3 regions of the Streptomyces sp. NPDC050658 genome follow, and region 2 is predicted to be linked to each of the others. Evidence: riboswitches for the same ligand, from Rfam matches in the RefSeq annotation. Region 2 holds a riboswitch; each other region holds the start of a gene.
The links. A riboswitch is a leader RNA that binds a small molecule or an ion and turns the genes downstream of it on or off. The one in region 2 is predicted to bind thiamine pyrophosphate.
Positions count from the first base shown of each region.

Region 1: linked by a shared signal. The riboswitch ahead of thiC (phosphomethylpyrimidine synthase ThiC) and the one ahead of thiO (glycine oxidase ThiO) in region 2 are both predicted to bind thiamine pyrophosphate.
Region 3: linked by a shared signal. The riboswitch ahead of ACIBKX_RS29500 (thiamine ABC transporter substrate-binding protein) and the one ahead of thiO (glycine oxidase ThiO) in region 2 are both predicted to bind thiamine pyrophosphate.

Region 1 is NZ_JBITGM010000006.1:167,873-173,061, reverse strand. Features, by position in the region: gene ACIBKX_RS22045 (YibE/F family protein) at 1-1,404, opposite strand, end outside; TPP riboswitch at 1,476-1,630, shown strand; gene thiC (phosphomethylpyrimidine synthase ThiC) at 1,623-3,410, shown strand; gene ACIBKX_RS22035 (hypothetical protein) at 3,507-4,382, opposite strand; gene ACIBKX_RS22030 (metallophosphoesterase) at 4,565-5,189, opposite strand, start outside.
Region 2 is NZ_JBITGM010000001.1:421,634-426,822, forward strand. Features, by position in the region: gene thiE (thiamine phosphate synthase) at 96-749, opposite strand; gene ACIBKX_RS01990 (Rv2175c family DNA-binding protein) at 833-1,198, opposite strand; gene ACIBKX_RS01995 (NAD(P)/FAD-dependent oxidoreductase) at 1,288-2,454, opposite strand; TPP riboswitch at 2,640-2,753, shown strand; gene thiO (glycine oxidase ThiO) at 2,751-3,944, shown strand; gene thiS (sulfur carrier protein ThiS) at 3,941-4,159, shown strand; gene ACIBKX_RS02010 (thiazole synthase) at 4,167-4,964, shown strand; gene pknB (Stk1 family PASTA domain-containing Ser/Thr kinase) at 5,083-5,189, shown strand, end outside.
Region 3 is NZ_JBITGM010000009.1:320,637-325,825, forward strand. Features, by position in the region: gene ACIBKX_RS29490 (FG-GAP and VCBS repeat-containing protein) at 1-1,257, shown strand, start outside; gene rlmN (23S rRNA (adenine(2503)-C(2))-methyltransferase RlmN) at 1,362-2,468, shown strand; TPP riboswitch at 2,517-2,634, shown strand; gene ACIBKX_RS29500 (thiamine ABC transporter substrate-binding protein) at 2,719-3,804, shown strand; gene ACIBKX_RS29505 (iron ABC transporter permease) at 3,780-5,189, shown strand, end outside.

The DNA of each region.
Region 1 (5,189 bases), on a different contig from region 2:
GCGTCGTCGTCCGCCTCCGCCGCCCCTTCGCTGCTTTGCCGCCGCGGGCGCCACGGACGCCGCAGGAGCACCAGAGGCCCCAGCAGTCCCCGCAACACCACCCGCCCGATCCGCGGACACCACCAGCGCCGCGAGGGCCGTCGTCACCGGGACCGAGGCGACCAGGCCGATCGAGCCGACCAGCGTGCGCACGATCTCCTCGGCGACCAGCTCGCTGTTGGCCACCGTGCCCACGCTGCTCTGCGCGATCGAGAAGAGCAGGAGCAGCGGCAGCGCGGCGCCCGCGTAGGCCAGGACCAGGGTGTTGACCACGGAGGCGATGTGGTCGCGGCCGATGCGGATGCCCGCGCGGTACAGGCCGCGCCAGCCCATCGTCGGGTTGGCCTGGTGCAGCTCCCAGACCGCCGACGTCTGGGTGACCGTCACGTCGTCGAGGACACCGAGGGAGCCGATGATGACGCCCGCGAGCAGCAGACCGCTCATGTCGATGTCCGGATACAGGCCGTGGATCAGGCCGGTGTTGTCGTCCGTGTTGCCGCTCAGCGAGGCCCAGCCGATGAAGACCGAGCCGAGCAGCCCGATCAGGAGCAGCGAGATCAGGGTGCCGAGCACCGCGACCGACGTACGCGCCGTGAGTCCATGGCACAGATAGAGCGCGATCAGCATGATGGCGCTGGCCCCGACCACCGCCACCACCAGCGGATTCGACCCCTGGAGGATCGCTGGCAGGATGAAGAAGGTCAGCACGAGGAAGCTCAGGGCGAGCGCCACCAGGGCCATGACGCCGCGCATCCGCCCCACCAGGACGACGGCGAGGGCGAAGATCCCGGCGAGCAGCGCCATCGGGATCTTGCGGTTCACGTCGGTGACGGAGTACTGCAGCGCCTCCGGTGCCTTGGGCTCATAGGCGACCACCACCTGCTGGCCCTCGCGCAACTGCCGTGGTGAGTCAGGCTGGACGATCTCCGTGAAGGTGCGGCCCTTGTCCTTGCCGCTGGTCACCTCGACCGTCGCCTTCTTGCAGGTGCCCTTCGCGCGGGACTCCGCGGTCTGCCCCTCGGCGGTGGACGTGTCACCGGTCGGCGGGGGCTGCGAGGCGTTCACGTCCTCGCAGGGCAGCTCCTGCACCTTCGTCACCGTCGCGGACTCGGTCTGCCGGTCGAAGCCGACTCCGGTGCGCTCGTGGCCGGGTGCGCCGCCGGGCCAGAGCACGACGAGACCCACGACGACCGCGGTGGCGAAAGGAATCAGCACCGCCGCGATGACCTTGCGCAGATGCCGGGAGACGGGCGCCGCCGGACCATGGCTGTGCGAGTGCCCGTGCCCGTCCCCGTGAGGGTTCGGGAAGGGCGGCCCGGACGGCGGCTGGGACGGCGGACGCGGCGGCGGCTCTGTGGTGGTCACTGCCCGATCATCGCAAGAACGGAGGGGGCCCTCTGTTCAGCGCGCCCGATATGACGCTAGCGTGGAGGCACCTTTGCAATCGCGGGAGCTCGGAGCACCGGGCTGAGAGGGCGCTGACCTCCGTACGAATCGGCACAAGAGTGCACGAGCAGTACGGAATCCGCTGCGTCGACCGCCGAACCTGTTACCGGGTAATGCCGGCGTAGGGAGTAGGTCTCATGACCACATCGGACGCACGCACGCCTGCCTCCAGCACGCCCGAGGGCGCGGAGGCCGGGAAGTCCATCGGCTGGCACAAGGCGTACGTCGAGGGCTCACGCCCCGATCTGCGCGTGCCGGTCCGCCAGGTGCACCTCACCAACGGCAAGGCCGTGACCCTGTACGACACTTCAGGGCCGTACACCGACCCGGCCGCGGAGACCGACGTCCGCCGCGGTCTGCCGCCGCTGCGGGAGAACTGGATCATCGCCCGCGGCGACACCGAGGAGTACGTGGGCCGCCCGCCCCGTCCCGAGGACGACGGCATCAAGCACACCTCGCCGCGCGGCGGGCTCAAGAACCTCGACGCGGTCTTCCCCGGCCGCCCGCGCCAGCCTCGCCGCGGCCGCCAGGGCCAGGCGGTGACGCAGCTGGCGTACGCCCGTCGCGGCGAGATCACGCCCGAGATGGAGTTCATCGGGATCCGGGAGAACATCGATCCCGAGATCGTCCGGGAGGAAGTCGCCGCGGGCCGCGCGGTGATCCCCGCGAACGTGAACCACCCGGAGATCGAGCCGATGATCATCGGCAAGAGGTTCCTGGTGAAGGTGAACGCCAACATCGGCAACTCCGCGGTCACCTCCTCCATCGAGGAGGAGGTGGACAAGATGACCTGGGCGACCAAGTGGGGCGCCGACACGGTCATGGACCTCTCCACAGGGCGCAACATCCACACCACCCGCGAGTGGGTCCTGCGCAACTCCCCCGTCCCCATCGGCACCGTGCCGCTCTACCAGGCCCTGGAGAAGGTCGACGGCCAGGCCGAGGCGCTGACCTGGGAGATCTACAAGGACACGGTCATCGAGCAGGCCGAGCAGGGCGTGGACTACATGACGGTGCACGCGGGCGTGCGCCTTCCGTATGTCCCGCTCACCGCGCGCCGCAAGACCGGCATCGTCTCGCGCGGTGGCTCGATCATGGCCGCCTGGTGTCTGGCGCACCACAAGGAGAGCTTCCTCTACGAGCACTTCGAGGAGCTCTGCGAGATCCTCGCGGCGTACGACGTGACGTACTCGCTCGGCGACGGCCTGCGGCCCGGATCGATCGCGGACGCCAACGACGAGGCGCAGTTCGCCGAGTTGAAGACGCTCGGGGAACTCAACACGATCGCCAAGCGTCACAACGTACAGACGATGATCGAGGGCCCCGGTCACGTCCCGATGCACAAGATCAAGGAGAACATCGACCTCCAGCAGGAGATCTGCGAGGAGGCGCCGTTCTACACGCTCGGCCCGCTCACCACGGACATCGCCCCCGCCTACGACCACATCACCTCCGGCATCGGCGCCGCGATGATCGGCTGGTGGGGCACGGCGATGCTCTGCTACGTCACGCCCAAGGAGCACCTGGGCCTGCCCAACCGTGACGACGTGAAGACCGGTGTCATCACGTACAAGATCGCGGCCCACGCAGCCGACCTCGCCAAGGGGCACCCGGGCGCGCAGGACTGGGACGACGCGCTCTCGGACGCGCGCTTCGAGTTCCGCTGGGAGGACCAGTTCAATCTGGCCCTCGACCCGGTCACCGCGCGGGAGTTCCACGACGAGACGCTGCCGGCCGAGCCCGCGAAGACGGCGCACTTCTGCTCGATGTGCGGGCCGAAGTTCTGCAGCATGAAGATCTCCCAGGACATCCGCAGGCAGCACGGCGGCGACCTGGACCAGGACGAGATCGCCGCGGGCATGGAGCAGAAGTCCAAGGAGTTCGCGGCAGCCGGAAACCGCGTGTACCTGCCGATCGCCGACTGAGCCGCCGAATCCCCGGAGGCATCCGGACAGCGCGAATCTGTGGGTCTCCCAACAGCCGTTGGGGGACCCACAGCCGTGCCCGCTCGCGGCGCCCCGCTACTCCGGCTTGTGGTCGGGCCCGCCGAAGTCCGGGCTCGAGAAGTCCGGGCTCGAGTAGCTCGGCCGCGGGCCCGCGGAGGGCCCGCCGTCAGGGCTGCTGAACCCGGGCCGGTGGTAGCCCAGTTGAGGCATGCGGCTGCTCGGGTCCGCCGACGGCGTACGGGCCACGTGCGCCGCCCCCGGATCCGCGAGCGCCTCCCGCAGGAACGGCAGGACGCCGCGCTCCAGGAGTGCCTCGCCCCAGGCTTCCCTGGCGCGGACCACCTCCTCGTTCCGTTCTCCGTGCGAGTCCGCCTGGAGCGAGGTGGAGCCGTTGCGCAGAGCGGTCAGGAGCAGCCCGATCGCGGCGACCAGGATGCCTCCCGCGGTGAGCGCGCCGAACAGCCATCCCGCGGTGAGCAGGGTGTCCGCGAAGGCGGGCTCGGGGTTGAGCATCTTCAGGATGTAGCCCACCAGCAGGAAGATCGCGGCGGCCGCCCCGGCGAGCACGGGTGCGAGCACCGCGACGACGGCGATCGCCCCCGCCCCTGAGGTCTCGGCGGTCACCTCCCCCATCGTGGTGGCGAGTCCGAGGCCGCCCGAACCGGCTTCCGCCTCGCTCTGGCTGCTCCGTTCCCGTATCGATGGTGCGGCAGATCCGCTCTCGCGCAGTTGCTCGCGGACCTTCACATAGTGCGTGTACTCGGTCGTGGCGGCGGCCGTGATCAGCGCAGTGGCGTTCAGGGCCATGGTGCGCAGCTGCTCGGTGTTGAGCCGCTGGCCCACTGCGGCAAGATCCGGACGATTCGGTGCGGTGCGCAGCGCCTCATCGAGGATCCGCTCGAACTCGGGGCGGTCCTCATTGAGCAGGTGTGGAGCGCTGTTCATGTGCATCCCCCGATGCTCCGTAGGGCTTGGTGACTCGCATGGGTACGAGCCGTCGGGCAGAAACGGAGGGGAGCCTGCTACGGATAAGCCGATGGTAGAGCCGTGACGGCACGCGGTGACAGGGGGTTTCCAGAAATAGGCCCCCTGGCCAGCGTGATCCTGTAGTGGTGCGCTTGCCCAGCGAACGCTCAGCTATCCAGGGGGAGTTGGCAGACCAGCAGCTTTCCGGCCATGGTCACTCCGCCGTCCATGGCGATGGCCAGGCCGTCTGCGTAGATATGTGGTCCCTCGATGACGGGGCCGCCGCCGTCCGAGTCATCCTCCGAGCCGACATCGCCGAGCAGATACGGGATGGGGCTGTGGCCATGGACGATGCGACTGCCCCCGTACATGTCGAGGAGTTCGCGTACGGCAGCGGGGCCCGACTCGTCGCGGAAGGCGAAGCGCTTGGTGAACTTCCGGAAGAGGTCCCAGCATTCGTCCGCGTCGTTGCGCGTGAGTGTCTCGCGGACGGTGTCGTTCACGGCCTCGATCGAGTCGCCGTAATCCAGATAGGCGGTTGTGTCGGAGTGCATGAGCAGATGCCCGTCCTCCGCCTCGATCGCGTCCAGGCGGGCCATCCACTGCAGATGGTGGTCCTCCAGACGCTCCATGTCGGTCTTCTGGCCGCCGTTCAGGAGCCAGGCGGCCTGGAAGGTGGCGGTGCCCGCGCCCGAGTTGACCGGGGTGTCGCCGAACCGCTTCGCGCCGAGCAGCAGCAGTTCGTGGTTGCCCATCAGCGCCTTGCAGTAGCCGCCCGCGGCCGCAGCCTGG
Region 2 (5,189 bases):
ATCCCCGTCCACCTTCCGGACAGAGGTCTGGGGGTACGGCCCCGCGACCCCCTGTACGACCGCCCGTCAGCCCCTAGCGTGCGGGCGTCCGGCCGCTAGACGGCGGCCCGGAGCCGCTTGGCGAACTCGGCGGCGGCCGCCGCCGGGTCGTCCGCCTCGGTGATCGCCCGGACGACGACGACACGCCGGGCGCCCGCTTCGAGCACCTCGTCCAGATTGCCCGCGTCGATGCCGCCGATGGCGAACCAGGGGCGGTCCGTGCCCAGCGACGCGGTGTAGCGCACCAGGTCGAGGCCGGGGGCGTACCGGCCCGGCTTGGTGGGGGTCGGCCAGCAGGGGCCCGTGCAGAAGTAGTCCACGCCGTCCTGGACGGCCGCCGCGGCGGCCTCGGACTCGGCGTGCGTGGAGCGGCCGATGAGCACGTCATCGCCGAGGATGCGGCGGGCGGCGGGCACCGGCAGGTCACCCTGGCCCAGGTGCAGCACGTCGGCGCCGATGGCGTGCGCGACGTCCGCGCGGTCGTTCACGGCGAGGAGCTTTCCGTGCCGCCGCGCGGCGTCGGCGAAGACCTGGAGGTGGTCCAGCTCCTCGGCCGCCTCCATGCCCTTGTCGCGCAGCTGCACGATGTCGACGCCGCCCGCGAGGACGGCGTCGAGGAACTCCGGAAGGTCTCCCTGGCGCTTGCGGGCGTCCACGCACAGGTAGAGGCGGGCGTCGGCGAGCTGCTCGCGGGCAGGCGTGATGGCCATGGAGTGTTCCCCCCGGGTGATCGGTGGCGTACGGGCCGCTCGGAGCGTGCCGCGGCCCGTACACCGCGCGGTTTCGGTTCAGGTCAGACGGCGAGCGCCTGGGCGCGGCGCTTCACCTCCGTGCCGCGATTCTCGCTCAGCGCCTGCGCGGGGGTGCCCGGCAGGGTCGGGTCGGGAGTGAAGAGCCACTCCAGCATCTCTTCGTCGGTGAAGCCGTCGTCCCTCAGGAGCGTCAGGGTGCCGGTCAGGCCCTTGACGACCTTGTCGCCGTCGATGAAGGCGGCCGGCACCTGGAGCGCGCGGTTCTCACCACGGCGCACGGCGATCAGCTGGCCTTCCTTGACCAGCTGGCGCACGCGCGTCACCTCGACGTCGAGCATTTCGGCGATGTCGGGGAGGTGGAGCCAGTCGGGGACGAGAGCATCAGTCTTTGCGTCAATCTCGGTCACACGGCAAAGCGTATCCCCGGGGACCGACAGAGGGCGTGGGAGCGGCCGCCGTCGCCTTGGCGGCTCCTCCCCCGCCGCCGTCTCTGCCGCTACTCCCGGACGGCCTTCTTGAGCGGCACGGAGGGATCCGCCGCCTTGTCCGGATCGAGGTGCGTGCCGGACTCGATCAGCTTGCGGCCCTGGGCCAGGTCCCTGGGGCGCCCCACCGCGAGCACCGCCACCAGGGCGCCCGCCCGCAGCCAGCACACGGTCCAGGCGGCGCCCGCCGGGTCGCCGCGCCACACCAGGGCGTCGGCGGAGGCGTGGTGTCCCGCGTACTGGACGAAGCGGCCGAACTGCTCGGACCAGAAGTACGGCACCGGGTCGTACGCCGCGGGGGTCTCGCCGATGATGTTGGCCGCGACCGTGCGCGGGCCCTGGAGCGCGTTGTCCCAGTGATGGACCAGGAGGCGCTCCCCGTACCTTCCCGAAGGGAAGGAGGAGCAGTCGCCGACCGCGTACACGTCCGTCTCGGACGTCCGGAGGTGGTCGTCGGCGATGACCTCCCGGTGGGCGCCCAGGGCGATCCCGGAGTCCGTGAGCCAGTCCGTGGCGGGCCGGGCGCCGATGCCGACGACGACGGCGCCCGCGGGAAGCCTGGTCCCGTCGTCCAGGACAACGGTGCCGGGCTCGACGCTCCGCACGCGCGCGTGGGTGCGCAGTTCGGCCCCGGAGTCCGCGTACCAGCCGGCCATCGGCGCGGCGACCTCGGCGGGCAGCGCCCCCGCGAGCGGTCGCTCGGCGGCCTCCACCACGGTGACCGCGCAGCCCGCCTCGCGCGCGGCGGTGGCGAACTCGGCGCCGATCCAGCCCGCGCCGACGACCACGATGTCGTGCTGCTCGGCGAGCACGGGCCGCAGCCGCTCGGCGTCGTCCAGGGTGCGCAGCAGATGGACGCCGGGCACTCCGGAGACGCCGGGCAGCAGGATCGGCTCGGCGCCGGTCGCGATGACCAGGGCGTCGTAGGGCACCGGTCCGGTGGCGGTGTCCAGTTGGTGGTCGGCAGGGCGCAGGCCCGTCACCTCGTGGCCCAGGCTCAGCTCGATGCCCAGCGCCTCGAAGTCGACGTCGAAGGCGGAGCCCTCCGCCTTGCCGAGCAGTACCGCCTTGGACAGCGGCGGCCTGTCGTACGGCTGGTGCGGTTCCGCCCCGATGAGCGTGACCGCACCGGTGAACCCCTGCTCGCGCAGGGCCACCGCGGTCTGCACCCCGGCCATCCCCGCGCCGACGACGACCACCCGGCGCTCTGCCTGCTTCCGCTGCTCGCTCACCCGATCACTGTAGGACGGCGTACGACGCGGACCTCAGAGCGCGGCGAGGAGATCTCTGACACACCGTCACTGCCCATACCCGGACAGCTCCCCCTACTGCCTCCGGGGACGACGGGCTAGGGTGGCCGGTGCAGAGCACTCGCGGGAGCCCGGACGCACCGGGCTGAGAGGGAGGCTGGGACGGCCTCCGACCGTACGAACCTGATCCGGGTCATGCCGGCGAAGGGAGGGGCTGGACACCCATGCATCCACAGACACCACCACCCCAGAAGACGACGGACGTCCTTGTCGTCGGGGGCGGCATCATCGGCCTGGTCACGGCCTGGCGGGCGGCCCAGCGCGGCCTGTCCGTCGCGGTCGTGGACCCCGAACCGGGCGGCGGCGCGGCGCAGGTCGCCGCGGGCATGCTGGCCGCGGTCACCGAACTGCACTACGGCGAGCAGACGCTGCTCGGCCTGAATCTGGCCTCCGCGCGGCGCTATCCGCGGTTCGCCGAGGAGCTGTCGGAGGCGAGCGGCCGGGATCTCGGCTACCGCGCGTGCGGCACGCTCGCCGTGGCGCTCGACGCCGACGACCGCGCCCATCTGCGCGAACTGCACGCCCTGCAGCGCCGGTCGGGGCTCGAGTCGGAGTGGCTGAGCGGGCGCGAGTGCCGCCGCCTGGAGCCGATGCTCGCGCCGGGCGTGCGGGGCGGGCTGCGGGTGGACGGCGATCACCAGGTCGACCCGCGCAGGCTCGCCGCGGCGCTGCTCGTGGCCTGCGAGCGGGCCGGTGTGGCCTTCCACCGCGCGTGGGCCCGGCGGCTGACCGTCGTACGCGAGAAGGCGACCGGCGTCGTCCTCGACGACGGCACCGCTCTGGCCGCCGGTGCGACCGTGCTGGCGGCGGGCAGCCTCAGCGGGCGGCTCTCAGGGGTCCCTGAGGGGGTTCTGCCGCCCGTTCGGCCGGTCAAGGGGCAAGTGCTCCGGCTCACGGTGCCGGAGCGCTACGCGCCGTTCCTGAGCCGTACGGTGCGTGCCGTCGTGCGCGGCAGCCAGGTCTATCTGGTGCCGCGCGAGAACGGCGAGCTGGTCGTCGGCGCGACCAGCGAGGAGCTCGGCTGGGACACGACGGTCACCGCGGGCGGCGTGTACGAGCTGCTCCGGGACGCCCACGAGCTGGTCCCCGGCATCACGGAACTGCCGCTGACCGAGACCCGCGCGGGCCTGCGCCCCACCTCCCCCGACAACGCGCCGATGCTCGGCGCCACCGAGCTGCCCGGACTGCAGCTGGCCACGGGGCACTACCGCAACGGCGTCCTCCTCACGCCCGTCACCGGCGACGTCATGGCGCACTCCCTGACCACCGGCGAACTGCCCGACGAGGCAAGGGCGTTCACTCCCCTGCGCTTCGGCCAGGCCCTCTCGGCACCGTCTCTCCTGGAGCAGCCCGCATGACCCTCTCAGCCGACTGCGCCGTCTCCGTCAACGGGGAGGTCCGCGACGTGGCCGCGGGCACCACGCTCGCGGCCCTCGTCGCCACGCTCACCACGGCGCACTCCGGTGTCGCCGCGGCGCTCAACGAAACCGTCGTCCCGCGCGCGCGGTGGTCGACCACGGCGCTCGCCGACGGCGACCGCGTCGAAGTACTCACCGCCGTCCAAGGAGGCTGAACCGACCATGGCAGACGATCCCTTCGTCATCGGCGGGCTCACGTTCTCCTCGCGGCTGATCATGGGTACGGGCGGTGCGCCCAGCCTGGACGTCCTGGAGCGGTCCCTGATCGCCTCCGGGACGGAGCTGACCACCGTCGCGATGCGCCGCCTCGATCCGGGCGTGCAGGGCTCGGTGCTCTCCGTGCTCGGCCGGCTCGGCATCCGCGTCCTGCCGAACACCGCGGGCTGTTACACCGCGGGCGAGGCCGTGCTGACCGCGCGGCTCGCGCGGGAGGCGCTCGGCACGGATCTGATCAAGCTGGAGGTCATCGCGGACGAGCGCACGCTGCTGCCGGATCCGATCGAGCTCGTGGACGCCGCCGAGACGCTGGTCGACGACGGCTTCACGGTCCTTCCGTACACGAACGACGATCCCGTCCTCGCCCGGAAGCTGGAGGGCGCGGGCTGTGCGGCGATCATGCCGCTCGGATCGCCCATCGGCTCCGGGCTCGGCATCCGCAACCCGCACAACTTCCAGCTGATCGTCGAGCACGCGCGCGTGCCGGTGATCCTGGACGCGGGGGCGGGCACGGCGTCCGACGCGGCGCTCGCGATGGAGCTGGGGTGCGCGGGTGTGATGCTCGCCTCCGCGGTGACGCGGGCGCAGGAGCCGGTGCTCATGGCGGAGGCCATGCGGCACGGGGTGGAGGCGGGGCGGCTGGCCTTCCGGGCGGGGCGGATTCCGCGGCGGCACTTCGCCGAGGCGTCCTCTCCCGCGGAGGGCCTGGCCGTGCTGGATCACCGGGAGCGGCCGGCTTTCTGAGCGGCGGCGGGCGGGCAGGTCCCTGACAAGCGGCTCCCGCGTCACAGGTCGGCTGCAGTCACGCTCTGAAGCCGACCGCACGGGCATCGGTGTCGGTGGCGGCTCGTAGACTCCATCCGTGGACACGACCCTTCAGGACCCTTCCCCAGCCTTCGGCCGGGGAGACCCCATCGTCGGGCAGGTGCTCGACGGCCGGTATCGCGTGGACGGACGGATCGCGGTCGG
Region 3 (5,189 bases), on a different contig from region 2:
AAGCCGTCGGAGCGGCCCCGGCCGGGGGACTTCAACGGCGATGGTTACGACGACTTCGCGGCGGTGGTGGGGGGCCGGAGCCTGGTCGTGGTGTACGGCTCGGCGGACGGACTCGATCCGCGCCGCCGCACGGTCGCGGCCCGGCCGGAGTCGAAGACCGGGCCCGAGCAGACGCGGCTGCTGCGCACCGATCTGGACCACGACGGCTTCACCGATCTGATCCAGGCGACGGAGCGCGGCAAGCCGGTCGTGCTGTGGGGCGGGCCGCGCGGGGTGGGCGCCCCTGAGCCGCTCTCCGGGGCGCCGGGCAGCCCCGCCGCCACCGGTGACTTCGACGGGGACGGCAACGCCGACCTGTTCTTCCCCGGCGGCACCGGGGGCCCGGAGGGCACGGTCTGGTACGGCCCCGTCAAGCGCGACGGCGCCCCCGCCCGGCGGCAGAGCCTGAGCAACGGCCGGTGGCCGGACTCGATTCCCGGCCGTTTCCTGGCCGGGGACTTCGACGGGGACAAGGCCACCGACCTGGCGATCTGGTTTCACTGGACCGACCCGGAGATGGAGGGCGACGGCGATGTGACCATCAGCGGGCTGCAGTATCTGCGCGGCGGAAAGGGAGGCCTGAAGCTCGCCGAGCGTCGCGAGCGCCCCGACATCGGTCTGGAGGGGCAGCCGGGCGACGTGGACGGCGACGGCATCGACGACCTGTACTCGGCCGGCTTCACCGCGGCGCAGCGGCAACTGGGCGCCGGCTACCGCCTCAGCACCCGCTCCGGGCCCGAGCGCGGCAAGCGGGACGGGGTGGGCCTTGCCGACCCGCCGGGCCTGACGGACGCGACGCAGTACGGCGGCATGGGCGGCACCGCGCTCGGCGACGTCACCGGCGACGGCAAGGCGGACCTGGTCACATCGGCGACCGGCGCCAACGACAGCAACGGCGTGGTCTGGCTGATCCCCGCCCTGCTCACGGCCAAGAGCGGGGCGAAGGGCGGAGCCGGGGCAGCCCAGGCGATGACCCTCGACACCCCCGGCATCCCCGGCAGCGACACCCCCGCCGCAGGCCGCGGCCCGACCCGCAACCGCATCACGGTCGTGGGCCCCCTGCTCGACACCGACGGCGACAAACACCTGGACGTGGTGGTAGGCGCCCCCGGCTTCCTGAACCCGAAGAAGCGCGACCTGGACGCGTTCTGGGTGCTGCGGGGCACGGACGAGGGGATGAAGTACGAGAGCCGGTTCACGGCGAGGGACGTCGGCTGAGGGGAGGCGCTGGCAGCGGCGGAGGGGCGTACTCCCGGGGAGCCCCCGGCCCCCCGCCACGCACAGCAGGCGCACCCCCGCCCGTCTGCGACACTGGACGGACCATGCCTGTACCCGGAGAACTCACCTTCGTCGCGCCCCGCGGAGCCAAGAAGCCGCCGCGGCATCTCGCCGACCTCACGCCCGCCGAGCGCAAGGAAGCCGTCGCCGCCGTCGGCGAGAAGCCGTTTCGCGCCAAGCAGCTCTCGCAGCACTACTTCGCGCGGTACGCGCACGACCCGGAGCAGTGGACCGACATCCCGGCCGGGGCGCGCGGGAAGCTTCAGGAGGCGCTGCTTCCCGAGCTGATGTCCGTGGTGCGGCACATCAGCTGTGACGACGACACGACGCGCAAGACGCTGTGGCGGCTCTTCGACGGGACGCTCGTCGAGTCCGTGCTCATGCGCTACCCGGACCGCGTGACGATGTGCATCTCGTCGCAGGCCGGGTGCGGGATGAACTGTCCGTTCTGTGCGACGGGGCAGGCCGGGCTCGACCGGAATCTGTCCACCGCCGAGATCGTGCACCAGATCGTGGACGGCATGCGGGCGCTGCGGGACGGGGAGATTCCCGGCGGGCCCGCGCGGCTGAGCAACATCGTCTTCATGGGGATGGGCGAACCGCTCGCCAACTACAACCGGGTGATCGGGGCGATCCGTCGGCTCACGGATCCCGAGCCGGACGGGGTCGGGCTCTCGCAGCGCGGCATCACCGTGTCGACCGTGGGTCTCGTGCCCGCCATCCACCGGTTCGCCGACGAGGGCTTCAAGTGCCGCCTCGCGATCTCGCTGCACGCGCCCGACGACGAGCTGCGCGACACCCTCGTACCCGTGAACACGCGCTGGCAGGTGCGTGAGGTGCTCGACGCGGGTTGGGAGTACGCGGCCAAGTCGGGGCGCCGGCTCTCCATCGAGTACGCGCTGATCCGGGACATCAACGACCAGGCGTGGCGCGGTGACCGGCTCGGCCGGCTGCTCAGGGGCAAGCCCGTGCACGTCAATCTCATTCCGCTGAACCCGACGCCGGGCTCGAAGTGGACGGCCTCCCGCCCCGAGGACGAGAAGGCCTTCGTGGAGGCCATCGCCGCCCATGGGGTGCCCGTCACGATCCGTGACACCCGTGGCCAGGAGATCGACGGGGCGTGCGGACAGCTCGCGGCGGCCGAGCGTTAGGCTTGGCCTGAACACGACTGCCTGATGGCCGAGTGTTCGCACATCTGCATATTCCGACAGGGGAGCGCCACAGCGCTGAGAGTGCGGCAGCCAAGGACAGGTTGGCCGCAGACCCTCTGAACCTTGCCCGGGTCATTCCGGGTAGGAAGTTCGGACACCACTCAAGCTGTTGCGCCCTGCCCGCGGACCTCTCCCGGTCCGCGGGCAGGGCCGCGTCTCTTCCTGGTCACACCCAGGAGGAATGATCTCAGTGAGCACCACCAAGAAGGTCACGGTCACCGCGGTCGCGGTCGGCCTCGGGCTCGTCGCGCTCTCCGCGTGCGGCGGCTCGGACAGCGGCGACAAGGCCGCCGGCTCCAAGAGCGTCACGCTCGTCAGCCACGACTCCTTCAACGTCTCCAAGGACGTACTGAAGGAGTTCGAGAAGAAGTCCGGCTACAAGGTCAACGTCCTCGAGGACGGGGACGCGGGCGCCGCCGTGAACAAGGCGATCCTGTCGAAGGACAACCCGCAGGGGGACGTCTTCTTCGGGGTGGACAACACCCTGCTGTCGCGCGCGCTCGACCAGGGTGTCTTTGCTTCGTACGAGGCGAAGGGCTTGGACGGGATTCCCGCCGAGCTTCAGCTCGACAAGGGCAAGCACCGGGTGACGCCCGTCGACAGCGGCGACATCTGCGTCAACTACGACAAGAAGTACTTCGCCGACAAGAAGCTCGCGCCGCCGAAGACGCTCGACGACCTGGTCAAGCCCGCGTACAAGGACCTGCTGGTCACCGAGAACGTCGCGACGTCCTCGCCCGGCCTCGGCTTCCTGCTCGGGACCGCCGCCGAGTACGGCGACGACGGCTGGCAGGGCTACTGGAAGAAGCTCACGGCCAACGGCGTCAAGGTCGTCGACGGCTGGGAGCAGGCCTACAACGAGGAGTTCTCCGGCTCCGCCGGCGGCAAGAAGGCCAAGGGCGACCGGCCGCTCGTCGTCTCCTACGCCTCCTCGCCGCCCGTCGAGGTGCTCTACGCCAAGCCGCAGCCCAAGGAGGCGCCGACCGGCGTCGCCACCGGCACCTGCTTCCGCCAGATCGAGTTCGCGGGCCTGCTGAACGGCGCGCGGAACGAGAAGGGCGGCAAGGCGCTGATCGACTTCCTGATCAGCAAGCGGTTCCAGGAGGACCTGCCGCTCTCCATGTTCGTGAACCCGGCGGTCAAGGACACCAAGCTGCCCGAACTGTTCACGGAGCACGGCGTGAGCGTCGACAAGCCGCAGACCATGGCCCCGGAGAAGATCGCCGACAACCGTGAGCAGTGGGTCAAGTCGTGGACCTCGCTCGTACTGAAGTAGGCAGGTCCCGTAAGGGGCTCACGCGTGGGAGCGCGGCGCGGCTCGGTCTGCTGGCCGTGCCCGTCGCGTTCTTCGCCGTGTTCTTCGCCTATCCGGTCGCCGCGATCGTCGCGCGCGGCCTGAAGGTGGGCGGGCAGTGGCAGTTCGGGCGGATCGCGGAGGTGCTCGGGCAGTCGGACATCCGGCACGTGCTCTGGTTCACCACCTGGCAGGCGCTCGCGTCGACCGCGCTCACGCTGCTGATCGCGCTCCCCGGCGCGTATGTCTTCGCGCGCTTCGAGTTCAGGGGCAAGCAGGTGCTGCGGGCCGTCGTCACAGTGCCGTTCGTGCTGCCCACCGTCGTCGTCGGGACCGCGTTCCTCGCGCTGATCGGGCGCGGGGGTCTGTTCGACGAGATGTGGGGCCTGCGGCTCGACACGACGGTGTGGGCGATTCTGCTCGCCCATGTCTTCTTCAATTACGCCGTCGTCGTGCGGACCGTGGGAGGGCTGTGGTCGCAGCTCGATCCGCGGCAGGAAGAGGCCGCACGGATGCTGGGCGCGTCGCGCTGGACCGCCTGGCGGACGGTGACGCTGCCCGCGCTCGGCCCGGCCGTCGCGGCGGCCGCGCTGATGGTCTTCCTCTTCACCTTCACCTCCTTCGGCGTCGTCCAGATCCTCGGCGGCCCCGCGTACTCGACGCTCGAAGTCGAGATCTACCGGCAGACCGCCCAGCTCCTCGACCTGCCGACGGCCGCCGTCCTGACCCTCGTGCAGTTCGCGGCGGTCGGCGCGATCCTCGGCGTGCACGCGTGGACCGTGCGTCGGCGCGAGACCGCACTGAAGCTGGTCGACGCCGCCACGGTCGCGCGCCGGCCGCGCGGCGCGGGCCAGTGGGCGCTGCTCGGCGGGGTCATGCTCACGGTGGCCGTGCTGATCCTGCTGCCGCTCGGCGTGCTGATCGAACGGTCGCTGAGCGGTCCCGGCGGCTACGGCTTCACCTACTACAAGGAGCTGACCTCGGCGGACGGCGGCGCCTTCCTCGTCCCGCCGATCGAGGCCGTCTGGAATTCGCTCCAGTACGCCCTTGCCGCCACCGCCATCGCCCTGCTGATCGGCGGTCTCGCCGCCGCCGCGCTGACCCGGAAGGCCGGTCGTCTGGTGCGCGGCTTCGACGCGCTCCTGATGCTGCCGCTCGGGGTGTCCGCCGTGACGGTCGGCTTCGGTTTCCTGATCACGCTCGACAAGCCGCCGCTCGACCTGCGTTCCAGCTGGATCCTGGTGCCCCTGGCCCAGGCGCTGGTGGGCGTTCCCTTCGTCGTACGCACGATGCTGCCCGTCCTGCGTGCCGTGGACGGGCGGCTGCGCGAGGCGGCGGCCGTGCTCGGGGCGTCGCCGCTGCGGGCG